Regions from separate parts of the Streptomyces sp. NPDC085946 genome, predicted to be linked through region 3. Evidence: riboswitches for the same ligand, from Rfam matches in the RefSeq annotation. Region 3 holds a riboswitch; each other region holds the start of a gene.
What was found. A riboswitch is a leader RNA that binds a small molecule or an ion and turns the genes downstream of it on or off. The one in region 3 is predicted to bind thiamine pyrophosphate.

Region 1: it holds a riboswitch for thiamine pyrophosphate, as region 3 does, so the genes downstream of both, ACIF8T_RS16425 (thiamine ABC transporter substrate binding subunit) here and thiO (glycine oxidase ThiO) in region 3, are expected to answer to the same signal.
Region 2: it holds a riboswitch for thiamine pyrophosphate, as region 3 does, so the genes downstream of both, thiC (phosphomethylpyrimidine synthase ThiC) here and thiO (glycine oxidase ThiO) in region 3, are expected to answer to the same signal.

What each region holds. Positions count from the first base shown of each region.
Region 1 covers NZ_JBITSF010000007.1:126,165-136,111, forward strand. Annotated here, with positions in the region: gene ACIF8T_RS16415 (ABC transporter ATP-binding protein) at 1-7, opposite strand, end outside; gene ACIF8T_RS16420 (ABC transporter permease) at 7-1,608, opposite strand; gene ACIF8T_RS16425 (thiamine ABC transporter substrate binding subunit) at 1,653-2,741, opposite strand; TPP riboswitch at 2,822-2,927, opposite strand; gene rlmN (23S rRNA (adenine(2503)-C(2))-methyltransferase RlmN) at 2,963-4,069, opposite strand; gene ACIF8T_RS16435 (hypothetical protein) at 4,240-4,866, opposite strand; gene ACIF8T_RS16440 (hypothetical protein) at 5,159-6,166, shown strand; gene ACIF8T_RS16445 (HDIG domain-containing metalloprotein) at 6,564-7,121, shown strand; gene ACIF8T_RS16450 (NUDIX hydrolase) at 7,343-7,813, opposite strand; gene ACIF8T_RS16455 (XRE family transcriptional regulator) at 7,842-8,573, opposite strand; gene ACIF8T_RS16460 (hypothetical protein) at 8,731-9,084, shown strand; gene ACIF8T_RS16465 (FtsK/SpoIIIE domain-containing protein) at 9,088-9,947, shown strand, end outside.
Region 2 covers NZ_JBITSF010000002.1:173,444-183,390, reverse strand. Annotated here, with positions in the region: gene ACIF8T_RS06445 (YibE/F family protein) at 1-655, opposite strand, end outside; gene ACIF8T_RS06440 (hypothetical protein) at 797-1,297, shown strand; TPP riboswitch at 1,643-1,840, shown strand; gene thiC (phosphomethylpyrimidine synthase ThiC) at 1,833-3,629, shown strand; gene ACIF8T_RS06430 (hypothetical protein) at 3,838-4,944, shown strand; gene ACIF8T_RS06425 (VWA domain-containing protein) at 5,082-6,527, shown strand; gene ACIF8T_RS06420 (hypothetical protein) at 6,643-7,512, opposite strand; gene ACIF8T_RS06415 (metallophosphoesterase) at 7,697-8,872, opposite strand; gene ACIF8T_RS06410 (LacI family DNA-binding transcriptional regulator) at 9,140-9,947, opposite strand, start outside.
Region 3 covers NZ_JBITSF010000001.1:857,232-867,178, reverse strand. Annotated here, with positions in the region: gene ACIF8T_RS03875 (phytoene desaturase family protein) at 1-1,315, shown strand, start outside; gene ACIF8T_RS03870 (hypothetical protein) at 1,335-2,279, opposite strand; gene metF (methylenetetrahydrofolate reductase [NAD(P)H]) at 2,336-3,259, opposite strand; gene thiE (thiamine phosphate synthase) at 3,375-4,037, opposite strand; gene ACIF8T_RS03855 (Rv2175c family DNA-binding protein) at 4,392-4,757, opposite strand; gene ACIF8T_RS03850 (NAD(P)/FAD-dependent oxidoreductase) at 4,822-6,063, opposite strand; gene ACIF8T_RS03845 (hypothetical protein) at 6,096-6,446, opposite strand; TPP riboswitch at 6,499-6,610, shown strand; gene thiO (glycine oxidase ThiO) at 6,608-7,777, shown strand; gene thiS (sulfur carrier protein ThiS) at 7,774-7,974, shown strand; gene ACIF8T_RS03830 (thiazole synthase) at 7,977-8,771, shown strand; gene pknB (Stk1 family PASTA domain-containing Ser/Thr kinase) at 8,860-9,947, shown strand, end outside.

The DNA of each region.
Region 1 (9,947 bases), on a different contig from region 3:
GCAGCATCAGAACTCCCCGGTCCGGTCGGTCCGCAGCCGCTCCAGCACCAGCAGCGCCACCGCGCACACGATCATCAGAAGCGTGGACAGGGCCATCGCCTGCCCGTAGTTGAGCTCGCCCGGCCGCCCGAGCAGCCGCGCCACCGCCACCGGCAGCGTCGGGTTGTCGGGCCGCGCGATGAACACCGTCGCCCCGAACTCCCCGAGCGACACCGCGAAGGCGAACCCGGCCGCGATCAGCAGCGCCCGCCGCACCAGCGGCAGGTCGACCTCGCGCCACACCCGCCACGGCGACGCCCCGAGCACGGCCGCCGCCTCCCGCAGCCGGTGGTCCACCGCCCGCAGCACCGGCAGCATGGTCCGCACCACGAAGGGGACGCCGACCAGCGCCTGCGCGAGCGGCACCAGCATCCACGAACCGCGCAGGTCCAGCGGCGGTTCGTCCAGCGCGATCAGGAACCCGAAGCCGACGGTCACCGCCGACACCCCGAGCGGCAGCATCAGCAGCGCGTCGAAACCGCGCACGAACCGCCCCGCGCCCCGCCGGGTGAGCGCGACGGCGGCGAGCGAGCCGATCAGCACGGCGACGGCGGTGGCGGCGACGGCGTACCGCAGGGAGGTGCCGACGGCGTCGATCGGCGGGACGAGGAAGGTGCCGCCGTCCTCCCGGGTCAGCGCCCGGTAGTAGCCGAGGCCGGGCGCGTCCAGCGACCGCTGCACCAGCACCGCGAGCGGCAGCACGAGCAGGACGGCGACCGTGGCGAGCACCCCGGCCAGCAGCGCCCACTGTCCGGCCCCGCGCGGCCGGCGCGCGGTGACGGCGGCGTCCACCAGCCGCAGCGCGGTCTCCCGGCGCCGCACGGTCCAGGCGTGCACGGCCAGGATCACGCCCACCGCGGCGAACTGGACCATCGTCAGCACGGCCGCCGTGGACAGGTCGAAGATCTCGGACGTCTGCCGGTAGATCTCCACCTCCAGCGTCGAGAACGTCGGCCCGCCCAGGATCTGCACCACGCCGAAGGAGGTGAAGGTGAACAGGAAGACCATGAGCGCGGCGGCGGCCACGGCGGGCGCCAGGGCCGGCAGGGTGACCCCGCGCCAGGCCGCGAGCGGCGAGGCGCCGAGCATCCGCGCGGCCTCCTCCTGCCGCGGGTCGAGCTGCGCCCACAGGCCGCCGACCGTGCGGACGACGACCGCGTAGTTGAAGAAGACGTGCGCGAGCAGGATCGCCCACACGGTGGTGTCCAGCCGGACGCCCCACAACTCGTCCAGGAGTCCGCCGCGCCCGACGAGCGCGAGGAACGCCGTCCCCACCACGACCGTCGGCAGCACGAACGGCACGGTCACCACGGCCCGCAGCACCTGCTTGCCCGGGAAGTCCAAGCGCGCGAAGACGTACGCGCCGGGGAGCGCGACCAGCAGGGTGAGCGCGGTGGAGGCCAGCGCCTGCCAGGTGGTGAACCACAGCACGTGCCGGACGCCGGACTCCCCCAGCACCTCGGCGATCCGGCCGGGCTGCCAGGCCCCGTCCGCCTGCAGACCGCGCGCGACGATCGCGGCGACGGGATAGGCGAAGAAGACCGCGAAGAACGCGACGGGCACGGCCATCAGGCCGAACCGCGCCGCGCTCCCGCGCCGGTCCCGGCGGACGGCTACTTCAGTACGAGCGACGTCCACGACTTGACCCACTCGTCCCGCTTGTCGGCGATCTTCTCCGGGGCCAGGGTCTCGGGGTCGGCGGCCTGCGGTCCGTACTGCGTGAACTCCTCGGGCACCTCGGCGTCCTCGGTGACCGGGTAGACGAACATGTTGAGCGGCATGTCCTCCTGGAACCGCTTGCCGACCAGGAAGTCGAGGAGCGCCTTGCCGCCCTCGGCGTTCTTCGCGTTGCTCAGCAGCCCCGCGTACTCGACCTGCCGGAAGCAGGTGCCCTCGGCGACGCCGGTCGGGGCCGTGCCGGGCCTCGGGTCGGCGAAGACGACCTCGGCGGGCGGCGAGGAGGCGTACGACACGACCAGCGGCCGGTCGCCCTTGGCCTGCTTGCCACCGGCCGAGCCGGAGAACTCCTCGTTGTAGGCCTGCTCCCAGCCGTCGACGACCTTCACGCCGTTGGCCTTGAGCTTATTCCAGTAGTCCTGCCAGCCGTCGTCGCCGTACCGCGCGGCCGTGCCCAGCAGGAAGCCGAGGCCGGGCGAGGAGGTCGAGGCGTTCTCGGTGACGAGGAGGTCCTTGTACTCCGGCCGGACCAGGTCGTCGAAGCTCTTCGGCGGGTCGAGCTCGCGGTCGGCGAAGTACTTCTTGTCGTAGTTGACGCAGATGTCGCCGGTGTCGACGGGCGTGACCCGGTGCCGCTCCCCGTCGGCCCGGTACTCGGCCCTGATCCGGTCCGCGCCCTTCGCCTCGTAGGACTGGAACAGCCCGTTGTCGAGGGCGCGGGAGAGCAGGGTGTTGTCGACGCCGAAGAAGACGTCGCCCTGCGGGTTGTCCTTGGTCAGGATCGCCTTGTTGACGGCCGTCCCGGCGTCGCCGTCCTTGAGGACCCGGACCCGGTAGCCGGACTGCTTCTCGAAGGCGGCGACGACGTCCTTCGACACGGCCCACGAGTCGTGGCTGACCAGGGTGACCGTCCTGGAACCGCCGGACGGCTGTCCGTCGCCGTCGGACGACCCGCAGGCGGCCAGGCCGCCGACCAGGCCCAGACCGACGACCACGGCCGTGAACCGCTTCTTGGTGATGCCCACTGAATTCCTCCTGGGGTGACCAGGAAGAGACGCGGCCCTGCCCGGGACCCCTCGGAGGGGCCCCGGGCAGGGCGCAACAGCTCGAGTGATGACCGATCTCCCTACCCAGAATGACCTGGGCCAGGTTCGGAGGGTCTGCGGCCGGTGCCGCACTCTCAGCGCTGTGGCGCTCCCCTGTCGGAATATGCAGATGTTCTTACGCGGATTTTACGGTGGTCAGATTACCTCTCGGTCGCGGCGAGCTGACCACAGGCCCCGTCGATCTCCTGTCCACGGGTGTCCCGAACGGTCACCGGCACACCGTGGGCGGCGACGGCCTCCACGAACGCCTTCTCGTCCTCGGGCCGGGACGCGGTCCACTTCGACCCGGGCGTCGGGTTCAGCGGGATGAGGTTGACGTGCACCGGCCTGCCCTTGAGCAGCCGGCCGAGCCGGTCACCGCGCCACGCCTGGTCGTTGATGTCCCGGATCAGCGCGTACTCGATGGACAGCCGCCGGCCCGACTTCGCCGTGTACTCGAACCCGGCGTCGAGGACCTCGCGCACCTTCCAGCGGGTGTTCACGGGGACGAGGGTGTCGCGCAGCTCGTCGTCGGGCGCGTGCAGGGAGATGGCGAGGCGGCACTTGAAGCCCTCGTCGGCGAACCGGTGGATCGCCGGGACGAGACCGACGGTCGACACGGTGATCCCGCGCTGCGACAGGCCCAGCCCGTCGGGCTCCGGGTCGGTCAGCCGCCGGATGGCGCCCACCACCCGGTTGTAGTTGGCGAGCGGCTCGCCCATGCCCATGAAGACGATGTTGCTCAGCCGCGCGGGCCCGCCGGGGACCTCGCCGTCCCTCAGCGCCCGCATGCCGTCCACGATCTGGTGCACGATCTCGGCGGTGGACAGGTTGCGGTCCAGGCCCGCCTGCCCGGTGGCGCAGAACGGGCAGTTCATCCCGCACCCGGCCTGCGAGCTGATGCACATGGTCACCCGGTCCGGGTAGCGCATCAGCACCGACTCGACGAGCGTCCCGTCGAACAGCCGCCACAGCGTCTTGCGCGTGGTGCCCTGGTCGGTCGACAGGTGCCGCACGACGGTCATCAGCTCCGGCAGCAGCGCCTCCTGGAGCCTGCCGCGGGAGCCGGCGGGGATGTCCGTCCACTGCTCCGGGTCGTGCGCGTACCGCGCGAAGTAGTGCTGCGAGAGCTGCTTGGCACGGAACGGCTTCTCCCCGACCGCGGCCACCGCCTCCTTGCGCTCGGCGGGCGTGAGGTCGGCGAGGTGCCGCGGCGGCTTCTTGGCTCCGCGCGGGGCGACGAAAGTGAGTTCTCCGGGCTTGGGCATGGTGCTACCAGTGTCGCAGATCGACTCTGGTAGCCCAGGCCAGAGCGGGGTGGGGGTGGTCACCCGTGGGTGCCGACTGTCAGCGTTGGTCGGCCTCGGACGGCCCAGGGACGGCCCAGGACTCAATCAGCCGACGCCGTAGGTGCCCAGGTGCCGGCGCCCACGGCCCGTCATTCCACCTGGGCAGGAGCGACCGGGAGCTGTTCCCTGTACGGCCATGTGAAGGTGCGGTCGGGTTCGAGATGGGCGTCACCCCAGTGAATGGCATGGATGCCGTTCTCGGCGTCAGCCGTGAAGAACACACAGACGAGCCTGATGGAAGCTCCCAGCTCCTCGAACGCTTCGTGCAGCCCCAGGTACTCCTCGGTCACCAGATCCTCATCGACGTCGAAGAGACCCTCCGGAGGCTGCGGCCCGTGCGCCCGAAACAGCCGCTGCCGTGTAGGAGACGCATTGGCCGGCAACCGGGCCCGATCCGGTGACCTGGGCCTGTCCGCGTAGCGGAAGGGGAAGAGCGCGTGATCGTTGATCACGGCGTACTCGTATCCGCGCACGTCTCGTACGGCTTCCCCCAGCTCACGAGCCGTCTCCGCCAGGTGCTCGCGCACAAGGCCCGCCAGGGCAACCCCATACGGACTCCGCTTCTTAAGCCCCGCAGCAAGGTGCGCAGCATGAGCCTTCGCGTGCGCCTTGGCCAGCTGCACCGGAACCGCAGCAGCAAGCGCGCCGGCATGCCGCCCAAACCTCTCGACGGCCCAGGCCGACGGTCCTACCGGATAGCCACCCAACACCGACATACAGTGCTCCCCTCCCCAGGTCCCGCCTCTGACCTGTGTGACAGGTGCACGAAGGGCACACAAGGGGGCGATCTGGCCAGGACGCGGCCGAACGCCAGCGTTGATCATCACTGAGCGCCCTTCCAGGAACCAGGACGGCCCGGGAAGGTGTTCGCACGTACGTACCGGCACAGCAGTTCGGTCTTCTTTCGCTACCAGGAGGTTCGGCACTCAGTGCCAATATTTCCAATCGCCCAGCACGCCGCCAATCCCAGCTATAACATCACCCTTCAAACTCAGTGAGGGGTGCCACTTGATTCTGCGCGAGTTTTTGTACGTAGACACCGACAAGGTGCGGGCAATGCTGGCTCAGCTTGAGGGGGGCGTTGCAGAAGAAGAGCGAGAAACGAGTACGCAAGAGAAGAGATCGACGGTCGGACCGCGAAGCTTCGCCCAGCATCTCCAAGTAACCGGTAGCGAGAGGTACACCCAGAAATCTCTCGGCGATGCTCTTTTCCCGATGCTGGAAGATGCATTGGAGTCCGAAGGCGTACTCAAGGACATTTCCGAGGAGGCAGCCGATCCGCTTCAGTGGAGCTCAGGGACCATCAAAACGATTGCCCCACCCGGTTCCCTTATTCGCATCACCGCTATGGGATCTCTCTTCGATACCCGATACGCCGCCAGCGTTTTTTCAGCCTTTGCCTCCGTTGCACTCGGCCTTCAAGGCATGGGCGTGGGCTTGTCTACCAATGCTGGCCAGGCAGCCCCCGGCAAGGGGAAAGGCAGAGGCGGGCAGCAGGGTCCAAAGCCACCGAGGTCTGGTCAGGCGCAGACAGATCGACAGCTAGAGGACCTGATCCCCGACTTCAAGGGAGTTGGGGGGATTGATGGTGATTCACTTCGTTCTATTATCCGCATGTCGCGAGGAATCTTCGCCCCGGGTCTGCACATCAATCTCTCACCTGTCGACTCGGGGGACGTACTAATCGGCTCCCGCCTGCAGGAAGGGCGACAGTATCTGGACACGGAAGCCGATATCCTCTTCGCGCGATACGGGACAGAGCCGCAGGAGTGGACACTCGTGGGCAGCGTGGGAAGCTACGGCCCCGAAGATACGACAGTGCCCGACTTTGATTTCTTTGGCTCGAATGGAGCCGTGAACAGAGTTCGGTTTGCAGACAATATTAATGGCCTCATGAAAAACTTGGGAGGGATGGGATTCATCGACCTCCCTCAGTATCCTGGATTCTCCTTGATTCCATTTGCTGTTTACCGAGCTATTCCACGCTTTTCCAACCTCGTCGCGGTGCGTGAGTAGAAGGTCGGCGGAGCGGCTTTGGGCTGGAGCTGCTTTGGGGCGAGTGATCTTGGCCCCGTAAGCTGATGGCGAGTCGGGCAGTCTGTGGACCTGCCCGTTAAAGCACGACGTTGGGGCCAAGATCTTAGAGGCTCGCCCCAAAGTGGCTGCCTAAAGCCGTGGAGCCGACCGCCCCAGCCACAGAGGGTGTCGCCCCGCTTCATGCCCGCAGCCGCCGAGCGCGCCGCCTGGCGCGGCCAGCCGGGGCGAAGACAGGAGGCGGGCCGCGCCGTAGAGGCGGCGCGCGCCCGCGCCGTGCGCGGGCCTTGATGAAGTAGGGAAAGTCTTACCGCGCCTGATCAATGCGCCTCGATCGTGGCCTGTCGGCTCGCTGCTCGGCTCGGCTACCGTTCCATCCATGCCTTCTGCACTGGACACGCCCCAGGGAGCGGCCAAACTCGCTGAGTCCCTGCTTCCTCCACTCGGGAACCGCTGGCTGCACACTCAGGCCGTGGCTGCTCGGGCTCGCGAAGCTTCCGCGGCTGTGTCCGAGGTGGACCGGGATCTCCTCATCTCTGCTGCCTGGCTGCATGACATCGGTTACGCGCCCGAGCTGCGTGACACCGGGTTCCATCCCCTCGACGGGGCTCGGCATCTGGAATCACTGGGTGCGCCGGCGCGCCTGGTGCAGCTGGTCGCTCATCACTCCGGCGCCGTGTACGAGGCCGAGCAGCGCGGACTCTCGGCCGAGCTGGCCGTCTACCAGCGGGAGGATTCGCCAGTCCTGGACGCTCTGATCTTCGCTGACATGACGACCGGCCCCGCCGGACAGGCCTTCGACTTCGATACCCGGATCGACGAGATCTTGGTCCGCTATAAGCCGGGCTCCGAGGTCCACAACGCGATCAGCAAGGCGCGGCCATACCTCGGTGCGGCTGTCGAGCGGACACGTACCCGCCTCGGCCTCGGCTCCTGATCGCTTGGTCAGTGGGAGTGGCCGTGCTTGTGCAGCGCTGCACTGGCGCGGAACCGCAGGCGTCCACAGCGCTCCTTCTCCTCATCGGATGCGTCCGTGGGGCAGCAGCAGTGGCGAGCCAGCCATCGCAGGTCGTCCGGGTCTAGCCACAGGGGCACTCTGCCCTTGGCGGCCTCCATCGACGGGTCGGTCTCATTCATGGCTGGACCCTACCGAGGGCATCAGCCGATGTAGGGCTCTGCCCGGTCGGCCAAGCCATGCTCGATCCGCATGCGCATCGACGGGTGGATGTTCAGCTCGTCCAGCTTGCTCGGGTCGACGAAGGCCACTTCCTTGCTCTCGCTGCTCGTCCGCAACTCGCCGCCGGTGATGCGGGCATGGAAGCAGATGGAGAACTGCTGGCGGACTTCGCCGTCGTCGTACGCCATGACGTGGCCGGGGTTGGTGTAGATGCCGACGAGGCCCGTCACCTCCACGTCGAAGCCGGTCTCTTCCTTCGTCTCACGTACCGCTGCGTCCGGGGCCGACTCGCCCAGGTCGATGCCGCCGCCGGGCAGGGCCCAGAGGTCGTTGTCGGTCTTGTGGATCAGCAGGACTTCCCCGGCCTCGTTGCGAGCGACGGCGGTCACGGAGGGGACGAGGCTGTTCGCCTTCGGGGCGTTGGGATCGTTGAAGTAGTCGATACGGGCCATGCGTTCAGCGTTGCACGTTCGGGGCCTGTCACGCCCTCCGGCCCCGCTCCCAGGCGTAGTCGAAGCTCCGCATGTAGTGCCGGAAGGTCCGCGCTCCGGGGAGGTACCGGAAGTGCATCACCGGGTTCTGGCCGGCGGGAGCTCCGAGGACGTGTGGGTTCACGAGAACGTCCTCGTCGAACCGGTAGATCGAGTTGTAGAGGATCGTATCGTGCAGCCGGATCTCGACGCCTGCCGTCGACATGGCGGGCTCAAGGTAGCGGCGAGTGATCCGGGCGCGTGCGGCCAGGTCACCGCCGATGCCCTCCTCCTCGCCACGCTGGCGAACCGCTTCGGAGTCGGGGTCACCGAGCAGGATGCGGACCTGGGCGCCGGCCTTCGCCTTCTCGGCCAGCTGGTCGGGCAGGTCCGGGTGGTTGTCGAAGAGGAAGAGCCCGGCGTACACGAGGATGTCGACCTGGTCCGTCGCCTTCTCGATGAGGGATGACCAGAGCGGCGCCGGCACCGCGCCACGGTGCGGGTAGTACGTGATCAGCTCGGACGTGCTGGCCTTCTCCGCCTGCTTCTCCACTGACGGCCAGAGATAGACCTCGTCGACGCCGAGGAAGCTCGCCGCCTTCCAGCGGTGCCCGCGGTGCGGGGTGCGGCTGGTCGTGATCCACCGCTCGACGCTCTTGGGATCCACTCCGACGTGCTCGGCAACGGACTGGATCGTCTCGCCCTTCCCTGAAATCGCCGCGCGCAGACGCTCGTTCGTCATGACGTGCCCTTCACCAGGACCACTGGGGACGTTTTGACGGTAGCTCAGACGTCCCTAAACGTCCATACGGACGGTGATGCGTCCAACCCCTTCCACGGTCTCCTGATCTCACCGACGGAGAGTCGGCCAACGCCTGAGATCAGCAGGAGACAAGACGATGCGTCAGATCCCCGTAGACACCTCCAACGCCACCGTGATGGTCGCCAAGGCCCCGCAGCCCAAGGTCAAGGACCGCCGCACCGGTGAGATCGCCACCGACAAGGACGGCGTCACCCTGATGGTCGTGGAAGTCATGTTCTCCACGCCCGACGAGGTCGAGATCCTCAAGCTCACCGTCCCGCAGCCCGGCGTCTCCGAGGACCTGGCCATGGGGACTCCCGTGGTTCTGACCGGCTTGGTCGCCTCGGCGTGGGAGAACGAGTTCAACGGCCAGAAGCGGCACGGCATCGCCTTCCGCGCGGTCGCGGTCACCTCGCTGGCCGCTGCGGGTTCGGCCTCGAAGGCGGCCTGAGCCGTGACGTGGCTGGCTGTCGCTCTGGTGCTGGTCGTCGCCGCTGCGGGTCTCCTGCGGTGGCGGCGCCCCGCCTGGTACTGGCTGACCTTCGGGGCCACCTTCGCAGTCCTGCGGGTCCTGGTCCGCTACGGCTCGGTCATGGACGCCTGCGGCCTGACAGTCCCGGCCTCCCGCTGGCGCCTGACCCTGGCCCGGATGACCAACCGGCCCGTACCCGGCCCGCGAGCCCCGCGCATCCTGCGGGTGCGGATAACCCGGACCGGAATGGTGCTGCGGCTCAAGCTCCGTCCCGGTCAGGACGCCTTCGACGTTGCGGCCTCGTGCGACCGGTTGCGGCACTCGTTCGCCATGTACGGCGTCACCTCCCGTGAGCTGCGCTCGGGCGTGGTGGAACTGCGGATGACCGGCTACGACGTGCTCAAGCGGGTGCAGATGCCCGCGCACGTCGACACCCGTCCGATGCGGGTCCCGGTCGCCTTGCGTGAGGACGGCGCCGTGCACTACCGCGACTACCGGGCCGTGCCACACGCCCTGACTCTCGGCGCCACAGAGTCCGGCAAGTCCGTCTACCAGCGCAACCTCGTCGCCGCGCTCACGCCGCAACGGGTCGCGCTGGTCGGCATCGACTGCAAGCAAGGCGTCGAACTGTTTCCGCTGGCACGTCGGTTCTCCGCGCTCGCCGATAACCCGGACGCCGCCGCCGACCTCCTCGATGCGCTGGTGGCCCACATGCAGGACGTGTATCAACTCATCCGGGCCGAGCAGCGGATCACCGCCGACGTGCCGGATGCGGAGATCGCCGCCGACATCTGGGACCTGCCCGAAGACCTGCGGCCGGTGCCGGTGGTGGTCCTGATCGA
Region 2 (9,947 bases), on a different contig from region 3:
GGGTGCCGAGCACCGCCACCGACGTACGGGCCGACAGTCCGTGGCACAGGTACAGCGCGATCAGCATGATGGCGCTCGACCCCACCACCGCCACGACCAGCGGGTTGGAGCCCTGCAGGATCGCGGGCAGCATGAAGAAGTTGAGCACCAGGAAGCTGATGGCCAGCGCGACCAGCGCCATGACGCCGCGCAGCCGCCCGACGGCCACGACGGCGAGCGCGAAGATGCCCGCGAGCACCGCCATCGGGACGCGGCGGTTGACGTCGGCGACCGAGTACTGGAGGTCCTTCGGCGCGGAGGGCTCGTAGGCGACCACGACCTCCTGGCCCTCGTGCAGCTGCCGGGACTGGTCCGGCTGGACGATCTCCGTGAACGTGCGGCCCTCGTCCTTGCCGGTGTCGACCCGGATCGTCGCCTTCTTGCAGGTGCCCTCGGCCTGCTGCACCGCGGAGGAGCCCTCGGCGGTCGAGGTGTCGCCGGTCGGCGGGACCCCCGAGGCGCCGGCGTCCGCGCAGCTCACCTCGACGACCTCGGTGACCGTGGCCTGCTGCGTCTGCCGGTCGAACCCGACACCGGTGCGCTCGTGCGCCGGGGCGCCGCCCGGCCACAGCACGGCGAGACCGACCAGGACCACCGCGGCGAAGGGGATGAGCACCGCCGCGATGACCTTGCGCAGGTGCAGGGAGACGGGCGCGGCCGGGCCGTGCGCGTGGCTGTGCGAGTGTCCGTGGCCGCCGCCGCCCGGTGCGGGGGCGGGACCGTGGCCGCCGCCGGAGCCGTGGCCGCCTCCTGAGCCGTGTCCGGAGCCGCGGCCGGCATCCGGGCCCCGGCCGTCGCCGGGACCGTCGCCGGGGCCGGGGCCGCCCTGTGCGCCGGGCCCGCTGGGGGAGCCGCGGCCGCCGTCGAACGCGGGAGGGTGCCCGTGCTCGCCGGCGGGACCGTGTCCGTGCCGGCCATCGGGTCCCGGACCGTGTCCGCCGGTGTGGTCGTCGTCGAACCCGGGCCGCTGGAAGCTGCCGCGGTCGTGGCCGGACCCACGACGGACGCCGCCGTTGCCGCCGCCGAAGCCGGGGCGCTGCCCGCCGTCGCCGAACTCGGGACGACGGCCGCCGCCGTGGCCGTCATCGGGCCCGGGGCGCTGTCCGCCGCCGTGGCCGCCGTCGTACGCCCCGGGGCGGTGCCCGCCTCCCTGGCCGCTGTCGAACCCGGGACCGCGCCCGCCGCCGGGAGCGTGCCCTCGGCCGGACGCCGAACCCCCGGACGCCGAACCCCCGGACGCCGGACCCTCGAACCATGAGGCAGCGGGGCCCGGCCGGTCGGACCCCGGGCCCTCGGAAGCCGGTCCGGCCGGCCCTGGACCCGGCCGGCCGCCGTCCTCCCAGTCCGGGCCGGGGCCGCGACCGGGTACCTGGCCTCCACCGGATCGCGGACCAGGGCGCGGACCGGGTCCTGAACCAGGTCCCGGACCAGGTCCCGGGCCGGGCCCCCGGCCGGGTCCGTCGCCGTTTCCGGCGCCGGATCCGTGGGGCGGCTCGGGCGGTGGGTACGGGGGATGCTGCGTCGTGGTCACCGCCCGATCATCGCAAGAACGGCGGGGGCCCTCTGTTCAGCGCGCCAGAACTGACGCTAGCGTGGAGGCACCTTTTGCACACGCGGGAGCTCGGAGCACCGGGCTGAGAGGGCGCTGACCTCCGTCCCGGCGATGTTTCACATGAAACGTCGCCGGAGCCGAGAGATGTTTCACAGGGAACATCGGACCATCGGCAGACGGATACCGCTGCGTCGACCGCCGAACCTGTTACCGGGTAATGCCGGCGTAGGGAGTAGGTCTCATGACCAACAAGGACGCACGCACGCCTGCCTCCACGCAGACCGCGACGAACGGATCGCGGGACGCGGAGGCCGGGAAGTCCATCGGCTGGCACAAGGCGTACGTCGAGGGTTCGCGCCCCGACCTCCGGGTGCCGGTCCGCCAGGTGCACCTCACCAACGGGCAGTCGGTCACGCTGTACGACACCTCGGGCCCGTACACCGACCCGCTCGTCGACACCGACGTCCGCAGGGGACTGCCGCCGCTGCGGGAGAACTGGATCGTCTCCCGCGGTGACACGGAGGAGTACGCGGGCCGTCCCGTCCGCCCCGAGGACGACGGGATCAAGCACACCGCGCCCCGCGGCGGCCTGCGCAACCTGGACGCGGTCTTCCCCGGGCGTCCCCGCCTGCCGCGCCGCGGCCGGGACGGCAAGGCCGTCACGCAGCTCGCGTACGCGCGACGCGGCGAGATCACGCCCGAGATGGAGTTCGTGGCGCTCCGGGAGAACGTCTCGCCCGAGGTGGTGCGCGAGGAGATCGCGGCGGGCCGGGCCGTGCTGCCGGCCAACGTCAACCACCCGGAGATCGAGCCGATGATCATCGGCAAGCGGTTCCTGGTGAAGGTCAACGCCAACATCGGCAACTCCGCGGTGACCTCCTCCATCGAGGAGGAGGTCGAGAAGATGACGTGGGCCACCCGCTGGGGCGCCGACACGGTCATGGACCTGTCCACCGGCCGCAACATCCACACCACCCGCGAGTGGGTGCTGCGCAACTCCCCCGTGCCCATCGGCACCGTGCCGCTGTACCAGGCCCTGGAGAAGGTCGACGGCAAGGCCGAGGAACTGACCTGGGAGATCTACAAGGACACGGTCATCGAACAGGCCGAGCAGGGCGTGGACTACATGACGGTCCACGCGGGGGTGCGCCTGGCGTACGTGCCGCTGACCGCCCACCGCAAGACCGGCATCGTCTCGCGCGGCGGCTCGATCATGGCCGCGTGGTGCCTGGCGCACCACAAGGAGTCCTTCCTGTACGAGAATTTCGAGGAACTCTGCGATATCCTCGCCGCGTACGACGTGACGTACTCCCTCGGGGACGGACTGCGGCCGGGTTCCATCGCGGACGCCAACGACGAGGCGCAGTTCGCCGAGTTGAGGACGCTGGGGGAACTCAACCGGATCGCGAAGCGGTTCGATGTGCAGACGATGATCGAGGGCCCGGGCCACGTCCCGATGCACAAGATCAAGGAGAACATCGACCTCCAGCAGGAGATCTGCGAGGAGGCCCCGTTCTATACGCTCGGCCCGCTGACCACCGACGTCGCCCCGGCGTACGACCACATCACCTCCGGCATCGGTGCCGCGATGATCGCCTGGTGGGGCACGGCGATGCTCTGTTACGTCACGCCCAAGGAGCACCTGGGCCTGCCGAACCGCGACGACGTCAAGACCGGCGTCATCACCTACAAGATCGCCGCCCACGCCGCCGACCTCGCCAAGGGCCACCCGGGGGCCCAGGAGTGGGACGACGCGCTGTCGGACGCCCGCTTCGAGTTCCGCTGGGAGGACCAGTTCAATCTGGCCCTCGACCCGGACACGGCACGGGAGTTCCACGACGAGACCCTGCCCGCCGAGCCCGCCAAGACCGCGCACTTCTGCTCGATGTGCGGTCCCAAGTTCTGCAGCATGAAGATCTCGCAGGACATCCGCCGCGAGCACGGCACCAGCCGGACCGAGATCGAGCAGGGCATGGCCGAGAAGTCCAAGGAGTTCGCGGCCGCCGGCAACCGGGTGTACCTGCCGATCGCGGACTGACCGACGGGACCGGCCGGCACCGGGATCCGGCGCTGTCCGGCCCGCGCGGGGGACGCGGGCCGGACAGCCGGGACCGGCCGGACCGGCCTGACCGGACGACAGGCGGGCGACGGCGGAAGGCCAGGAGAACGGACCGGCCCCGGACCGCCGTCGTAACGGAAAGAACACGTGGCTGCTCGACACCACCAAGATCCCTAAGGTCTGTGCCATGGGTGGGATCGATGTGGCCAACGGAGTGACGGGCGCCGTCCTCGGCATGCTCTGCGCGGTGCTGTTCCAGCAGCCCCTGCAGAACGCCTGGTACCGACTGCGCAGGCGTTCGCGGACCGCGATCCGCAGCATGGGACGCCGTGAGGAGACCGGCCCGGCCTGGCGGACGTTCTCCCTCGGCCCGCTGCACACCTCCGCCCTGATCGTCGAGGGCGACGGCGACTCCCCGATCCCCCCGGAGGCGGTCTTCGTCCACGTGCTCGACGAGGAGGTGCGGCTTCCGCCGGACATGGCCCCCTGGCGGGACGAGATCGCCGAGGAGAGCGAGCACCTGCGGGCGGAGGGCCGTACGCCGCTGTGGAACGGGCCGCGCTACGCGGTCGAGTCGTTCGACATCTCGCGTACCCCCCTGGACGAGACCCCCCAGGTCCACCTGAGGCTGCGCCCGACCGACTACTACACCTTCCTCGCGGCCCAGCAGCTCGACCGCAGGCTCCCCGACGGCACGACACCGCGGTCCCGGTACCTGGACCCCGAGCGTCCGCTGCAGGCCCCGGACTTCCTGCAGTGCAGCTTCGCCGTCAACATCGCGGTGGTCACCGCGGACGACATGCTGGTGGTGAGCCGGCGCAGCGACCGGGTCCGGATGGCGCCGGGCGTCTGGAACTCCTCCGTCAACGAAGGGCTGTCCCGCCACATCGACTCCTCGGGGCGGCGCGGCGCACCGGACCTCCACGCCGTGGCCCGCCGCGGCATGCGGGAGGAGCTGTCCCTGGAGCCCCACGAGTACACGCTCGACCTGCTGGCCTTCGTGCTCGACACGGACAGGCGCCACTGGAGCGGCCACTTCTTCGCCAGGCTGGGGACCCTCAGCAGCCGGGACCTGCAGGAACGCATGAGCCGGGGCGTCCCGGACCGATGGGAGCACGAGACGATCGACTACGTGCCCTTCCGCCCCGCGACGGTGGTCAAGTACCTGCTGCGCCCGGACCGCGTCCACCGGTGGGCGCCGCTGGCACCGGCGCTGTTCCACCTCTCCCTCGTCCACGCGTACAGCCGCACCCTTGTCGAACGCGTGGAGGCGCAACTCGTCCGGCGCCTCTGAACGGTCCGGCCGGCCGGACCGGCCCCGGGCGCTTCGGCGTCCGGCTCCCGCACCCGGAAGGCGGACGTGCCGGGAAGAAGTGGTCCCCCGGGCCCGCCCCCTCCCCATCGCGGCCTCCGGCTCGGCAGACTGAGGCCATGACAGCGATGCCCCTGAGCAAGGGCGCCAACCTTCCCGTCGACGCGTCCGCCGTGCGGGTCGAGCTCACCTGGACCGCGGGACCCGGTGTGCCCGAGGTCGACGCCTCGGCCCTGCTGCTCACCGCAGCCGGACGCGTCCGTGACGACGGCGACTTCGTCTTCTACAACCAGCCGCAGCACGTGTCGCAGGCGGTGCGGCACCTGGGCAAGCAGCGTGCCGGCGGCGCTGTGACCGACGCGGTCGAGGTGAACCTCGGCTCCCTCGAACCGGCCGTCGAGCGCATCGTGCTGTGCGCCTCGGCCGACGGCGGGACCTTCGGCCAGGTGCCCGGCCTGTCGCTGCGGCTGCTCGACGCGGGGACGCGGACCGAGCTCGCCCGGTTCGACATGACGGCCGCGACGGAGACCGCGATGATCGGCGGGGAGCTCTACCTGCGGCAGGGACGGTGGAAGTTCCGCGCGGTGGGCCAGGGCTACGCCTCCGGACTCGCCGGGGTGGCCACCGACTTCGGCATCACGGTCGACGACGCTCCCCCGGCCACGCCCGCCGCCCCGGCCCCCGCCACCCCCGCTCCGCCCACCCCCACCCCACCGGCTCCCGCGCCCCCCACGACCGCACCGCACTCCCCGCCGCCGCCCGCCCCGGCCACCGCGACACCCGGCCCCCGCCTCACCAAGGGCGAGGAGCGCCTGCCCGTCGACATGCGCAAGCGCCTCTCCCTGCGCAAGGAGCAGGTCGCGGTCAGTCTGCGCAAGCACGGGGCGACCGGCGTCACCGCGCGCGTCATCCTGGTCCTGGACGCCTCCGGCTCCATGTCGTTCCTCTACTCCAAGGGCGTCGTGGCCGACGTCGTCGAACGCATGGCCGCGGTCGCCGCGCAGCTCGACGACGACGGCGAGATGCAGGCCTGGACCTTCGCCTCGAACGCCGCCCGGCTGCCCGACCTGCGGCTGGGCGAGCTCCCCGAGTGGCTCCGGCTGCACGTGCGCGTCGGCCAGATCGGCCTCTTCCGCCGGAACAAGCCGCCGAAGGGGCTCCAGGACGGTCAGGTCGACATGCGGGCGGTCGGCATCCAGAACGAGGAGCAGAAGGTGATCGCCCAGGTCCGCGACTTCGTCCGGGACAACCCGGCGGCCGCTCCGACCCTGGTGCTGTTCTTCTCCGACGGAGGTGTCTACCGCAACGCCGAGATCGAGCGGGAGCTCCGCGAGGCGGTGGAGGAACCGATCTTCTGGCAGTTCGTGGGACTGGGCACGTCGAACTACGGCGTGCTCGAACGCTTCGACACGCTGCCCGGCCGCCGGGTGGACAACGTCGGCTTCTTCTCGGTGGACGACATCAGCACCGTCCCCGACCAGGAGCTGTACGACCGTCTGCTGTCCGAGTTCCCCGGCTGGATCACCGCGGCCGGCCGGGCGGGCATCCTCCGGCCGGGTGCCTGACCCCGCGGCCCCGCCGGGCACGCCCCGGCTCGCGCTCCCTCACGACGACCCCGTGCAGGGACGCGCGAGCCGGGCGTGCCCGGCGCACGCCCCGGCAGCCACCGCGCCCCGGCGGCTACTCCGGCTGGTGCTCCGGTCCGCCGAAGTCCGGGCTGGTGTAGTCGGGGCGCGTGAAACGCGGCCTTGTGCCGCTGGCCGTACCGTCGTCGGGGCTGGTGAAACCCGGGCGGTCGTAGCCGAGGTGGGGGATGCGGCCGGGCGGCGCGGCGGGTGCCGTGCGGGGCAGGGCGGCGGCCGCGTCCGGGTCGGCGAGCGCCTCCCGCAGGAACGGCAGGACGCCGCGCTCCAGCAGGGCCTCCCGCCAGGCTTCCCTGGCCCGGTCGACCTCCCCGCTCAGTTCGCCGTACGGGCCGCTCTCGGCCGTCGGCTTGTTGCGCAGGGCGGTGACCAGCAGACCCGCGGCGGCGACCAGGATCGCCAGGGCGGTCACGGCGCCGAACACCCAGCCGGTGGTGAGCAGGGTCCGCGCGAACGCCGGCTCGGGGGTGAGCATCTTCAGGACGTACCCCACGAGCAGGAAGAGCGCCGCGGCGGTGCCGGCCAGGACGGGCGCGAGGACGGCGACGACGGCGACGGCACCCGCGCCGGCGGCCTCGGCGGCTTCCCCCATGCCGGCCGTGAGCCCGGCCGTGCCCCCGCCCGGCTCGCCGGAGCCGGACTCGCGCGCGGGCGACGGGGCGGACGAGGCCGGCCGGCGCAGTTCCTCGCGGAGCGTGACGTAGTGCTGGTACTCGGTGGCCGCGGCCGCCGTGATGAGCGCGGTGGCGTTCAGCGCCATGGCGCGCAGCTGTTCGGAGTCGAGACGCCGGCCGACGGCGGCCAGTTCCGGACGGTGCGGGGCGGAGCGCAGCGCCTCATGGAGGATCCGCTCGTACTCCTGACGGTCCTCGCTCAACAGGTGCTGCGGAACGCTGTTCATGTGCATCCCCCGATGCTCCGTAGGGCTTGGGGCTCGGCATGCTGACGAGCCGTCGGGCAGAAACGGAGGGGAGCCTGCTACGGACAGGCCGATGGTAGAGCGGTGACGGCATGCGGTGACAGGGGGTTTGCCGAAATTGGGCCCTGCCCGGCACCGTCCCCCGCCGGGGGAACACTTGATCGGGGAACGTTCAGATATCCAGGGGCAGTTGCTGGACCAGCAGCTTTCCGGCCATGGTCACGCCGCCGTCCATCGCGATGGCGAGGCCGTCGGCGTAGACGTGCGGTCCCGACACCACCGGTCCGGCGTCGTCCTCGCCGTCCTCGGAGCCGACCTCGCCCAGCAGGTACGGAATGGGGCTGTGGCCGTGAACGATGCGGGTGCCGCCGTACGTATCCAGCAGGGAGCGCACGGCGTCGGCGCCGCCCTCGTCACGGAAGGAGAACCTCTTGGTGAGCTTGCGGAACAGGTCCCAGACCTCGTCCGCGTCGTTGCGCGTGAGCGTCTCGCGGACGGTGTCGTTGACCTCCTCGATGGACCGGCCGTAGTCGAGGTAGGCGGTGGTGTCCGAGTGGACGAGCAGGTGGCCGTCGACCTCCTCCAGCGCGTCCAGCCGGGCCATCCACTGCAGGTGGTGGTCCTGGAGACGGTCCATGTCGGTCTTCTGGCCTCCGTTGAGCAGCCAGGCCGCCTGGAAGGTGGCGGTCCCCGCGCCGGAGTTGACGGGCGTGTCGCCGAACCGCTTGGCGCCGAGCAGCAGCAGCTCGTGGTTGCCCATCAGCGCCTTGCAGTAGCCGCCCGCCGCGGCGGCCTCGGCGGACAGCCGCATCACCAGGTCGATGACGCCGATGCCGTCCGGGCCGCGGTCGGTGAAGTCGCCGAGGAACCACAGCCGCGCGGTGCCCGCGGACCAGTTCCCGGCGGCGTCGATGAGGCCCTTCTCCTGGAGGGCGGCGACCAGCTCGTCGAGGTAGCCGTGCACGTCGCCGACGACGTACAGCGGGCCCGGGCCGGTGGCCGGCTGCGGGGCCGCCGCGACCGCGGGGTCGACGATGACCTGCACCGTGTCGCCCCGGTTGATGACCGGCAGGTCGCGCTGGGTGGGGGTGTACCCCTCCGGGTAGCCCTCGTCGAGGGGCGGGACCACGTCGCCCGGGTGCGTGCCGGCGCCACCGGGACGGACGGGGACGGAGCCCGGGTGCGTGCCGGCGCCCCCCGCGTACGGATTGACCTCACCGGGGTGCGGGCCGGGGGCGTACGGACCGGTCTCGTGGACGTACGCGGGCACCCGGAAGTCGCGCAGCGTCGCCGTCCGCTCCACCTCGGGTCCCTGACCGGCCCCCTGAGTCATCGACCCCTCCACCATCGCGCCGCATCTGCACCGCATCGGACTGCCTGGTCGCAGCGGCCCGCGGTGTCGTGGGCCCATCATAGGAATGCGGATCGCGCCATGTGATGACCCAGGGGTGGTGAATCGGAACAAGAGTCCAGTTCGCCGTGGCTTTCGCCCCGTTTGGACCGGTCTTCGACCGTCCTGCGACCGTCTCCGCACCCTTTCTCCTCGCGGGACCGGCCCCGGTTCTCCGGCGATGCGGAGGCGCCGCGTCCGCATCGCCGGGCGGGCGGTGCCCGCTCAGGTCTCCTCGGGGGACCGCGGCGGGCTGACGGTCGTACGCGGCGGGCGGCGCTGCGAGGAGGTGCGCACGATCAGCTCCGTCGGTATCACCTGCTCGACCGGCCGCTCAGACTCCACGCCCTCGATGGCGTCGATGAGGAGCTGCACCACCGCCGTGCCGATCCGCCGGGGCTTCAGCGACAGGGTGGTGAGGGGCGGCTCGGTGTTGGCGTACACGGTGGACTCGCTGCAGCACACCAGGAGCAGGTCGTCCGGTACCCGCAGGCCGTAGCGGCGGGCGGCGGCCAGCAGGTCGGTCCCGTTCGGGTCGAACAGGCCGTAGACGGCGTCCGGCCGGTCGGGGCGGGCGAGCAGCCGGTCGGCGGCGACGGCGCCCGCGCACGGATCGTGCGCCGGGTAGGCCTCGTACACGGGATCCTGGCCGACGCGCTCGCACCAGCGCAGGTACGCGGTGGTCGACAGGTGGGTGTAGGTGTCGGTGCTCGTGCCGGTCAGCAGGCCGATGCGGCGGGCGCCGGCGTCGGCCAGGTGGTCGAGGATGCCGAGGACGGCGGCCTCGTGGTCGTTGTCGACCCAGGCGGTCACCGGGAGCGCGCCGGCCGGGCGGCCGTCGGAGACGACCGGTAAACCCTGGCGGACCAGTTCGCTGACGACCGGGTCCTGGTCGGAGGGGTCGATGACGACGGTGCCGTCCAGGGCGACGTTCGACCAGACGTCGTGGCGCGAGGTCGCGGGCAGGATGACGAGGGCGTAGCCGCGGGCGAGCGCGGCGGAGGTGGCGGCGCGCGCCATCTCGGCGAAGTAG
Region 3 (9,947 bases):
CGTCAAGACGGGCAAGGAGCCGCTGGAGGCGTGCGTCGAGCTGGTCCAGGTCGACCCCTCGGCGTGCCACGTCTTCGCGGACGGCACGCGGGCCGCGCTGCCCAACGCCTCCCGGGCGGGCGTGGTCGCGGCCCTCGACCGGGCGCTGGGCGCGGACGCCGGCCGGCGCTGGGGCGACTTCCTGGTGCGCGCCCGCGAGGCCTGGGACCGCACCCGCCGGCCCCTGCTGGAGGAGCCGCTGTGGCCGAACTGGCAGGTGCTGGCCGAGCGCGAGCCCTACCCGGCGGTCCCGCACCGCCGGCTGCTGCGCACCCGCCGGGCGGGCACCCTCGCCGAGGTCGGTGCCCGGGAGCTGCGCGACGCCCGGCTCGCCGCCCTGCTGGAGAGCCACGCCCTCGCCCACGGCCTGGACCCGCGGACCGCCCCGGCCGCCGCGGCCGTCCTGCCGTACATGGAGCACGCCTTCGGCACCTGGTACGTGCGCGGCGGGCTGCGGGAGCTGGCGCGCGCGGTGTACGAGCGCTGCCGGGCCCGGAAGGTCGAGTTCCACTTCGGTGCCGAGGTCGCCGGGGTGGTGGAGAAGGACGGCCGGGCGGCCGGGGTGCGGCTCGCCGACGGGACGGTGGCGGAGGCGGACTTCGTGGTGGCGGGGACCGCGCCCGGCACGCTGGAGCGCCTCACCGGGGGGACGGCGCCGCGCGGGGCCGGCGAGGTCCCGGCCCGGGCCGGCGCGGCCGGCCGCCTCACGGTGCTGCTCGCGCTGCGCGGCGGCCGCCCCGCGGACGCGCCGCACCGGACGGTGGTGCACACCCGGGACCGGGAAGGGGAGCTGGACGCCCTGTTCGGCCCGGCGTCCGCGCTGCCCGCGGACCCCACGGTCACCGTGCTGCGCCCCGGCGACCCGGCGCTGGTCCCGGACGCCGGGCACGAGGCGGTGACGCTCACCTCGGTGGTCCCCGCGCGGTCCGACGGCGGCCCGGCCGGGCCGCAGGCCTGGGAGCGGCACGCCGAGCGCATGGTCACCGCGGCCGGGCGGGCGGTGCCGGACCTGCGCGACCGTCTGCTCTGGCAGGAGGTCCGCACCCCCGCGGACGTCGCGGAGGCGACCGGCGCGGCGGGCGGGGCCGTCCCGGCGCCGGCCCTGGCGGCGGCCGGCGGGCGGCTGCTGCACCCGTCGAACCGCACGCGCGTCGAAGGGCTGTTCACCGTCGGCGGCTGGGCGCACCCGGGCGGGGGCCTGCCGCACGCGGGCATGTCGGGAGCCCTGGTGGCCGGGCTGATCGTGGAGGGGCCGGACTTCCGCGGCTCGCGGTGACCGGTGCGCCGCGGCGCGGTCAGAACCGGTACTGCTCGTCGAACCCGTTGCCGTGCGCCTGCTGCCCGTTGCCCTGGTACGGGTGGGGCTGCTCCGGCGGGAGCTCCCCGTACGGGTCGTCGGTGCTGCGCTGCTGCGGGACCCAGACGCCGCCGGGCGGGGTCGGGCCGTAGCCGCCGGCGGCGTACGGGTCCTGGGCGTAGCCCTGCTGGTCGTACTGCTGGTGGGCGCCGTAGCCGGAGTCGTACCCGCCCGCGTAGGACTGGGTGCCGATGTACGGGTCGGAGTAGGCGGCGTACTGCTGCTGGCCCGCCGTGTCGTAGCCGTAGCCCTGCTGCCCGTAGCCGGAGTAGTCGTAGGCGTAGGACGGGTCGGCGGTCCGGGCGGCGGCCGCGTGCTGGTCCTGGCCGTAGCCGGAGTCGTACGTGCCGTAGGAGCCGGTGTCGTCGGGCAGGGGCTGCGGCTCGTACACGGCGGTGGTCTCGGCGGCCGAGGGCTGCGCGGACCGGCCCGGCGTGAACACGTCGTCGCGGTCGTGGTCGTCGTCCCGGCCGTGGGCCGCGGCGTCGTGGCCGTGCGTGCCGTCGTCGTAGCCGTGCGTGCCGTCGTCGTAGCCGCTCCCGGCTTCGAGGCCGGAGACCTCCAGCGTCGGCTCCCGGCGGCCCCGGTCCGCGCGGCCGCGCCGGCCGCCGAGCCCGGGCAGGCCGGCCGGGGCGGAGACCGCCCAGCCCGCCGCGAAGCCGCGGCGGAAGGAGAGCGTGACGTAGGTCTGGCCGATCGCGAAGGCGGCCGCGCCCAGGCCGATGACGACGACGGACGGGATCAGCACGCCGATCACGACGCCGAGGAAGCCGCCGAAGGCGAGCAGGCGCCAGCGCAGCCGCGCCTTGTACTGCAGCAGCACCTCGCCCAGCAGCCACAGCGCGACGATGCCGAACGCGATGTAGAGGACCGTCCAGCCCATGTACGCCCCTCTCCCAGTGGCCGCTACGCAGTGTGTCGTACTCCGGTGCGACCGGTCTAGGCCCGCGGTGGGTGGTGCAGGCCCAGGTTCTCGTAGATTTCCAGCGTCGCCGTGGAGTTGTTGAGCGTGATGAAGTGCAGTCCGGGCACGCCCTCGGACAGCAGCCGCGCACAGAACTCCGTGGCGAAGTCGATACCGATGGAGCGTACCGCTGTCGGATTGTCCTTCGCTGTGAGGATCCGCTCTTTCAGGGCGTCCGGGAACGAGGCGTTACTGAGCTTCGGCAACCGTTCCAGCATCTTCACACTGGTCACCGGCATGACCTCGGGGATCACCGGGGTCTCGCAGCCGGCCGCGGCGACCCGGTCGCGCAGCCGGAGGTAGGACTCCGGGTGGAAGAACATCTGTGTGATCGCGTAGTCCGCGCCGGCCCGGCACTTGTCGACGAAGCGGGCGACGTCGCTGTCCCAGTCCGCGGAGCGCGGGTGCATCTCCGGGAAGGCCGCCACGCCGACGCAGAAGTCGCCCGACTCCTTGATGAGCTGGACGAGTTCGGCGGCGTAGGTGAGGCCCTGCGGGTGCGGGACCCACTCGCCCATGGGGTCGCCGGGCGGGTCGCCGCGCACGGCGAGCATGTTGCGGATCCCGGCGTCGGCGTACTGGCCGATGATGTTGCGCAGCTCGGCGACGGAGTGGTCGACCGCGGTGAGGTGGGCGACCGGGGTGAGGGTGGTGTCGGAGGCGATCTGCTCGGTGGCCCGCACGGTGCCGGCGCGGGTGGAGCCGCCCGCTCCGTACGTCACGGAGACGAAGTCGGGGCCGACGGCCTCGACCCTGCGCAGCGCGTTCCACAGGTTCCGCTCGCCCTGCTCCGTCTTGGGAGCCCAGAACTCGAACGAGTACGTCGTCTTCCCGGCGGCGAGCATGTCGCGCACGGTGCGTGCGCGATCAGTCCTGGTGGATGCGGTTCCGAGGGCCATACGGGCAGGTTAGCCAGGGGGCGGCGGTCCCCCAACAAGAGCAGGGAGATTTGACCTGTTTGTCGACTTGCTGTCCACCCCTTGGACAACGGGCCTCCGGCGGCCCCGCCCGCCCTCAGACCTGCCGCAGCCGCTTCGCGAACCCGGCCGCCGCCGCGCCCGGGTCGTCCGCCTCCGTGATCGCCCGTACGACGACGACCCGGCGGGCGCCCGCGTCGAGGACCTCGTCGAGGTTGCCGAGGTCGATGCCGCCGATGGCGAACCAGGGGCGGTCGGTACCGAGAGAGGCCGCGTACCGGACCAGGTCCAGGCCGGGGGCCGGACGGCCCGGCTTGGTGGGGGTCGGCCAGCACGGGCCGGTGCAGAAGTAGTCCACGCCGTCCTGCACGGCCGCGGCGGCGGCCTCGGACTCGGCGTGCGTGGAGCGGCCGATCAGGACCCGGTCGCCGAGGATCGCGCGGGCCGCGGGCACGGGAAGGTCGCCCTGCCCGAGGTGCAGGACGTCGGAGCCGGCCGCGTGGGCGACGTCCGCGCGGTCGTTGACCGCGAGCAGCTTGCCGTGGCGGGCGCAGGCGTCCGCGAAGACCCGCAGGTGCTCCAGCTCCTCGGCGGCCTCCATGCCCTTGTCGCGCAGCTGCACGACGTCGACGCCGCCGCCGAGCACCGCGTCGAGGAACTCGGGCAGGTCGCCCTGCCGCCTGCGGGCGTCCGTGCACAGGTAGAGCCGGGCGTCGGCGAGCCGGGCACGCGGGTCGGTGGCGGTGTCGGTTCCGGGCATGCGGATGTCCCCCGTGGTCGATGTGGACGGGCCCGGCGGGCCCGCTCTCGCGGCCGTCGGACCCGGGCCGGGCCCGACGACGGGTCAGGATAAGCCCCCGCCCGGACGCGCTCCGAGCCCTCGGCCGGGCCCCGGGCCGCCATGGACGGGTCGTGGCCGGCGCCGCGGGGGACGGGGCGCGGGGCGGACCGGGCACGCCGCCCGGCCCACGCCTGCCTCCCTCGGCACCCGCGTCGAGGAACACGGCCGGGCGACCGCCCCGGTCCCCCTCGCGGCGCCCGGCCGGCACCGGGCGCGTCCCGCTGTCGCCCCGGGGCACCGGGGACGGTCAGGCCCGTACCCGGCCGACCCGGGTCAGACGGCCAGCGCCTGGGCGCGGCGCTTCACCTCCGTGCCGCGGTTCTCGCGCAGGGCCTGCGCCGGGGTGCCGGGCAGGCTCGGGTCGGCCGTGAACAGCCACTCCAGCATCTCTTCGTCCGTGAAGCCGTCGTCCCGCAGCAGCGTCAGGGTCCCGGACAGGCCCTTGACGACCTTGTCCCCGTCGATGAAGTCGGCGGGGACGTGCAGCGCCCGGTTCTCACCCCGGCGTACGGCGATGAGCTGGCCCTCCTTGACCAGCTGCCGCACACGCGTCACCTCGACGCCGAGCATCTCGGCGATGTCGGGAAGGGTGAGCCAGGCAGGGACGAGAGCATCGATCTTTGCGTCAATCTCGGTCACGGAAACAAGCCTGCCATCCCCCACTGACAGGAGGAAGCCAGGCCGGTCCACCTGCGCGAACGCATCAGGCCGTCGCCGCCTTCAGCGGCCGCGCCGGGTCCGCCAGCAGCCGCGGCTCCATCACCGCGCCCGACTCGATCAGGCGGCGCCCCTGCGCCAGGTCCCGGGGCCGGCCGACCGCCAGCAGGGCGACCAGACGGCCGCCGCGCAGCCAGCACACCGTCCACGCCGGGCCGGAGGCGTCACCGCGCCACACCGTCCGGTCGGCGGACGCGTGGTGGCCGGCGTACTGGACGAAGCGGCCGAACTGCTCGGACCAGAAGTACGGCACCGGGTCGTACACCGCCGGTGTCTCGCCGGTGGCCCCGCCGACGATGTTCACGGCCACCGTGCGCGGCCCCTGCAGGGCGTTGTCCCAGTGGTGGACGAGCAGGCGCTCGCCGTAGCGGCCCGACGGGAAGGAGGCGCAGTCGCCGACCGCGTAGACGTCGGGCAGCGAGGTGCGCAGGTGCCGGTCGGCCACGATCTCGCCGTGCGCGCCGAGCTCGATGCCCGAGCCGGCCAGCCAGGCGGTGGCGGGCCGGGCCCCGATGCCGACGACGACCGCGTCCGCGGGCAGCCGCGTGCCGTCGTCCAGGAGCACCGCGCCGGGCTCGACGCGCCGCACGCGCGCGTGCGTGCGCAGCTCGGCCCCGGCGTCGGCGTACCAGGCGGCCATCGGCGCGGCCACCTCGTCCGGCAGCGCCCCGGCCAGCGGCCGGCCGGCGGCCTCGACGACGGTCACCGCGCAGCCCGCCTCGCGCGCGGCGGTGGCGAACTCCGCGCCGATCCAGCCGGCGCCGACGACCACGATGTCGTGCTGCCGGGCGAGCACCGGCCGCAGCCGTTCGGCGTCGTCCAGGGTGCGCAGCAGGTGCACGCCGGGCACGCCCTCCGTGCCCGGCAGCCGGACCGGCTCGGCCCCGGTCGCGACGACCAGGACGTCGTACGGCACGGGCCCGGCCCCGGTGTCCAGTTCGTGGTCGGCGGGCCGCAGGCCCAGCACCTCGCAGCCGAGCCGCAGTTCGATGCCGAGCGCCTCGAAGTCGACGTCGAAGGCGGAGCCCTCGGCCTTGCCGAGCAGCACGGCCTTGGACAACGGCGGCCGGTCGTACGGCTGGTGGGGCTCCGCGCCGATCAGGGTCACGGTGCCGGGGAAGCCCTGTTCCCGCAGCGCGACGGCGGTCTGCACGCCGGCCATGCCCGCGCCCGCCACGACCACCCGGCGCGGCCCGGACGCTCCCTGTTCCTGGGTCTGCTCGCTCACCTGATCACCCTAGTCACCTGACGGACCGTCAGTCAGTGCCCGTGCGCGGGAATCTGCTCCACCACGCTCGTCCCGCTGCCCCGCTGCGACTCCCACCGCCAGGTCTCCTCCAGCCGCACCCGCCCGTCGGGCAGTTCCGTCACCGTCGACACGCAGTGTCCCGACGAGGTCGTCCCGTCGTGCTTGAGCTGCACGTACCGGAAGTCCAGCCGGTCCCCCTCCCGGGTACCCACCAGATGCCCCCGTACGACGTCGCCGCCCGCGTACTCGGCCCACACCACGCCGTCCTCCTCGCGGTAGGCGAACCGGGTGCGGGTGCCGACCTGGCCCGGGGCCTGGTCGGCGACGGGGGCGAGGACGAGACCGTCGAGCGAACGGGCCACGGGCGGAGGCTCCCTTACTGAGACGTGCGGCGTCGGGCTAGGGTGGCCAACGTAGAGCACTCGCGGGAGCCCGGACGCACCGGGCTGAGAGGGAGGCTGGCGGCCTCCGACCGTACGAACCTGATCCGGGTCATGCCGGCGAAGGGAGGGGCTGGACGCCCATGTCGCGCACGTCCGACACGTCAGACGTCCTGGTCGTCGGGGGCGGGATCATCGGCCTGGTCACGGCCTGGCGGGCCGCGCAGCGCGGCCTGGCCACGGCCGTGCTGGACCCCGAACCCGGCGGCGGGGCCGCGCAGGTGGCGGCCGGGATGCTGGCCGCCGTCACGGAACTGCACTACGGCGAGCAGACCCTGCTCGGCCTCAACCTGGAGTCCGCCCGCCGCTGGCCCGGCTTCGCGGCGGAGCTGGCCGAACTGACCGGCCACGACCTCGGCTACCGCCGCAACGGCACGCTCGCGGTCGCCCTGGACGCCGACGACCGCGCCCATCTGCGCGAACTGCACGCCTTCCAGCAGCGCTCGGGGCTGGACTCCCAGTGGCTGTCGGGGCGGGAGTGCCGGCGTCTGGAGCCGATGCTCGCGCCGGGGGTGCGCGGCGGGCTGCGCGTCGACGGCGACCACCAGGTCGACCCGCGGCGGCTGGCCCGGGCGCTGGTGGCCGCGTGCGAGCGGGCCGGGGTGGTGTTCCACCGCGCGTGGGCCGAGCGGCTCACCGTCGTACGGGACCGGGCCACGGGCGTGGTGACGGCCGACGGCACCGCGCTGGGCGCCGGGCGGGTGGTCCTGGCCGCGGGCAGCCTCAGCGGGCGGCTGGCGGGCGTCCCCGACGACGTCCTGCCGCCGGTGCGGCCGGTGAAGGGGCAGGTCGTGCGGCTGGCGATGCCGACGCGGCACGGGCCGTTCCTCGGCCGGACCGTGCGGGCCGTGGTGCGCGGCAGCCACGTCTACCTGGTGCCGCGCGAGAACGGGGAGCTGGTCGTCGGCGCGACGAGCGAGGAGCTGGGCTGGGACACGACGGTGACCGCGGGCGGCGTGTACGAGCTGCTGCGCGACGCGCACGAGCTGGTCCCGGGCATCACCGAGCTGGCGTTCACCGAGGTCCGGGCCGGGCTGCGGCCCGCCTCCCCCGACAACGCGCCGCTGCTGGGCCCGACCGGGCTGGACGGACTGCTGCTGGCCACCGGCCACTACCGCAACGGCGTGCTGCTCACCCCGGTCACCGGCGACGTCATGGCGCACGTCCTGGCGACCGGTGAGCTCCCCGACGAGGCCCGTCCCTTCACCCCCCGCCGTTTCGGCACCGCCGTCCTCACGGAGCAGCCCGCATGAACATCTCCGTCAACGGCCGCCCCCGGGAGATCGCCCCCGGCACGGCCCTCGACACCGTGGTGAAGTCCCTCACCCAGGCACCCTCGGGCGTGGCCGCCGCCCTCAACGAGACCGTCGTCCCGCGCGCGCAGTGGCCGGTCACCGCCCTGAGCGAGGGCGACCGCGTGGAAGTCCTCACCGCCGTCCAAGGAGGCTGACCATGGCCGACGACCCCTTCGTCCTCGGCGGCACGTCCCTCGCGTCCCGCCTGATCATGGGCACGGGCGGGGCGCCCAGCCTCGACGTGCTGGAGCGCGCCCTGGTGGCCTCCGGTACGGAGCTGACCACGGTCGCGATGCGGCGCGTGGACCCCTCGGTGCACGGCTCGGTGCTGTCGGTGCTCGACCGGCTCGGCATCCGGGTGCTGCCCAACACGGCCGGCTGCTTCACCGCCGGGGAGGCCGTCCTCACCGCCCGTCTGGCGCGCGAGGCGCTGGGCACCGACCTGATCAAGCTGGAGGTCATCGCCGACGAGCGCACGCTGCTGCCCGACCCGATCGAGCTGCTGGAGGCGGCGGAGACGCTGGTCGACGACGGGTTCACGGTCCTGCCGTACACCAACGACGACCCGGTGCTGGCCCGGAAGCTGGAGGACGCCGGCTGTGCGGCGATCATGCCGCTGGGCTCGCCGATCGGCTCCGGCCTCGGCATCCGCAACCCGCATAACTTCCAGCTGATCGTGGAGCACGCGCGCGTGCCGGTGATCCTGGACGCGGGCGCCGGCACGGCCTCGGACGCCGCCCTGGCGATGGAGCTGGGCTGCGCCGGTGTGATGCTCGCCTCGGCGGTGACGCGGGCGCAGGAGCCGGTGCTGATGGCCGCGGCGATGAGGCACGCGGTGGAGGCGGGGCGGCTGGCGTACCGGGCCGGGCGCATCCCGCGCCGCCGTTTCGCGGAGGCGTCCTCGCCGGCCGAGGGCCGCGCGCACCTGGACCCGGAGCGCCCGGCGTTCTGAGGGCGCGACCGTCACAGGTCTGCTGCATTCCGTCCCCCGGGCGGCGGAACGAGCCGCCCTGCCGGCGGCGGCTCGTACACTCGCCTGCGTGGACACGACCCTTCAGGACCCGCTGGTCGGGCAGGTGCTCGACGGCCGGTACCGCGTCGAGGCGCGGATCGCGGTCGGCGGGATGGCCACGGTCTACCGGGCCGTGGACACCCGTCTCGACCGGGTCCTCGCGCTCAAGGTGATGCACCCGGCGCTCGCGGCCGACGCCTCCTTCGTGGAGCGGTTCATCCGCGAGGCGAAGTCGGTGGCCCGGCTGGCCCACCCGAACGTGGTGCAGGTCTTCGACCAGGGCACCGACGGGCCGTACGTCTACCTGGCGATGGAGTACGTGGCCGGCTGCACCCTGCGCGACGTGCTGCGCGAGCGCGGGGCGCTCCAGCCGCGGGCCGCGCTGGACATCCTGGAGCCGGTCCTGGCGGCGCTCGGCGCGGCGCACCGCGCCGGGTTCGTGCACCGGGACATGAAGCCGGAGAACGTCCTGATCGGCGACGACGGGCGGGTCAAGGTCGCCGACTTCGGCCTGGTCCGGGCCGTGGACACGGTGACCAACACCACCGGGACCGTGCTCGGCACGGTCTCCTACCTCGCGCCCGAGCAGATCGAGCAGGGCACCGCCGGCCCGCGCGTCGACGTGTACGCGTGCGGCGTGATGCTGTACGAGATGCTGACCGGCGCCAAGCCGCACGACGGGGACTCCCCCGCCACGATCCTCTACAAGCACCTGCACGAGGACGTCCCGCCGCCCTCGGCCGCCGTGCCGGGCATGGCGTACGAGCTGGACGAGCTGGTCGCGTCGGCGACCGCGCGCACCCCTGACGTCCGTCCGCACGACGCGGTCGCCCTGCTCGCGCTGACCCGCGGGGCGCACGCCCGGCTCGGCGCGGACCAGCTGGACGCGGTGCCGCCGCAGGCGCTCGCCGCGGACCACGACAACGCCGAGGACCGCACCAGCGTGATCCCGCGCGCGCTGACCGTGCCCCGGCCGCTGCCGGTCGGCGAGGACGGCGAGGCCCCCGCCGGCCTCGACCGCACCAGCCGCCTGCGCACGCCCGCCCCCGACCCGCCCCGGCGCCGCACCCGGCTGCGGCGCGGGCCGATGGCGGCCGTCGTCGCCGTCCTGCTGCT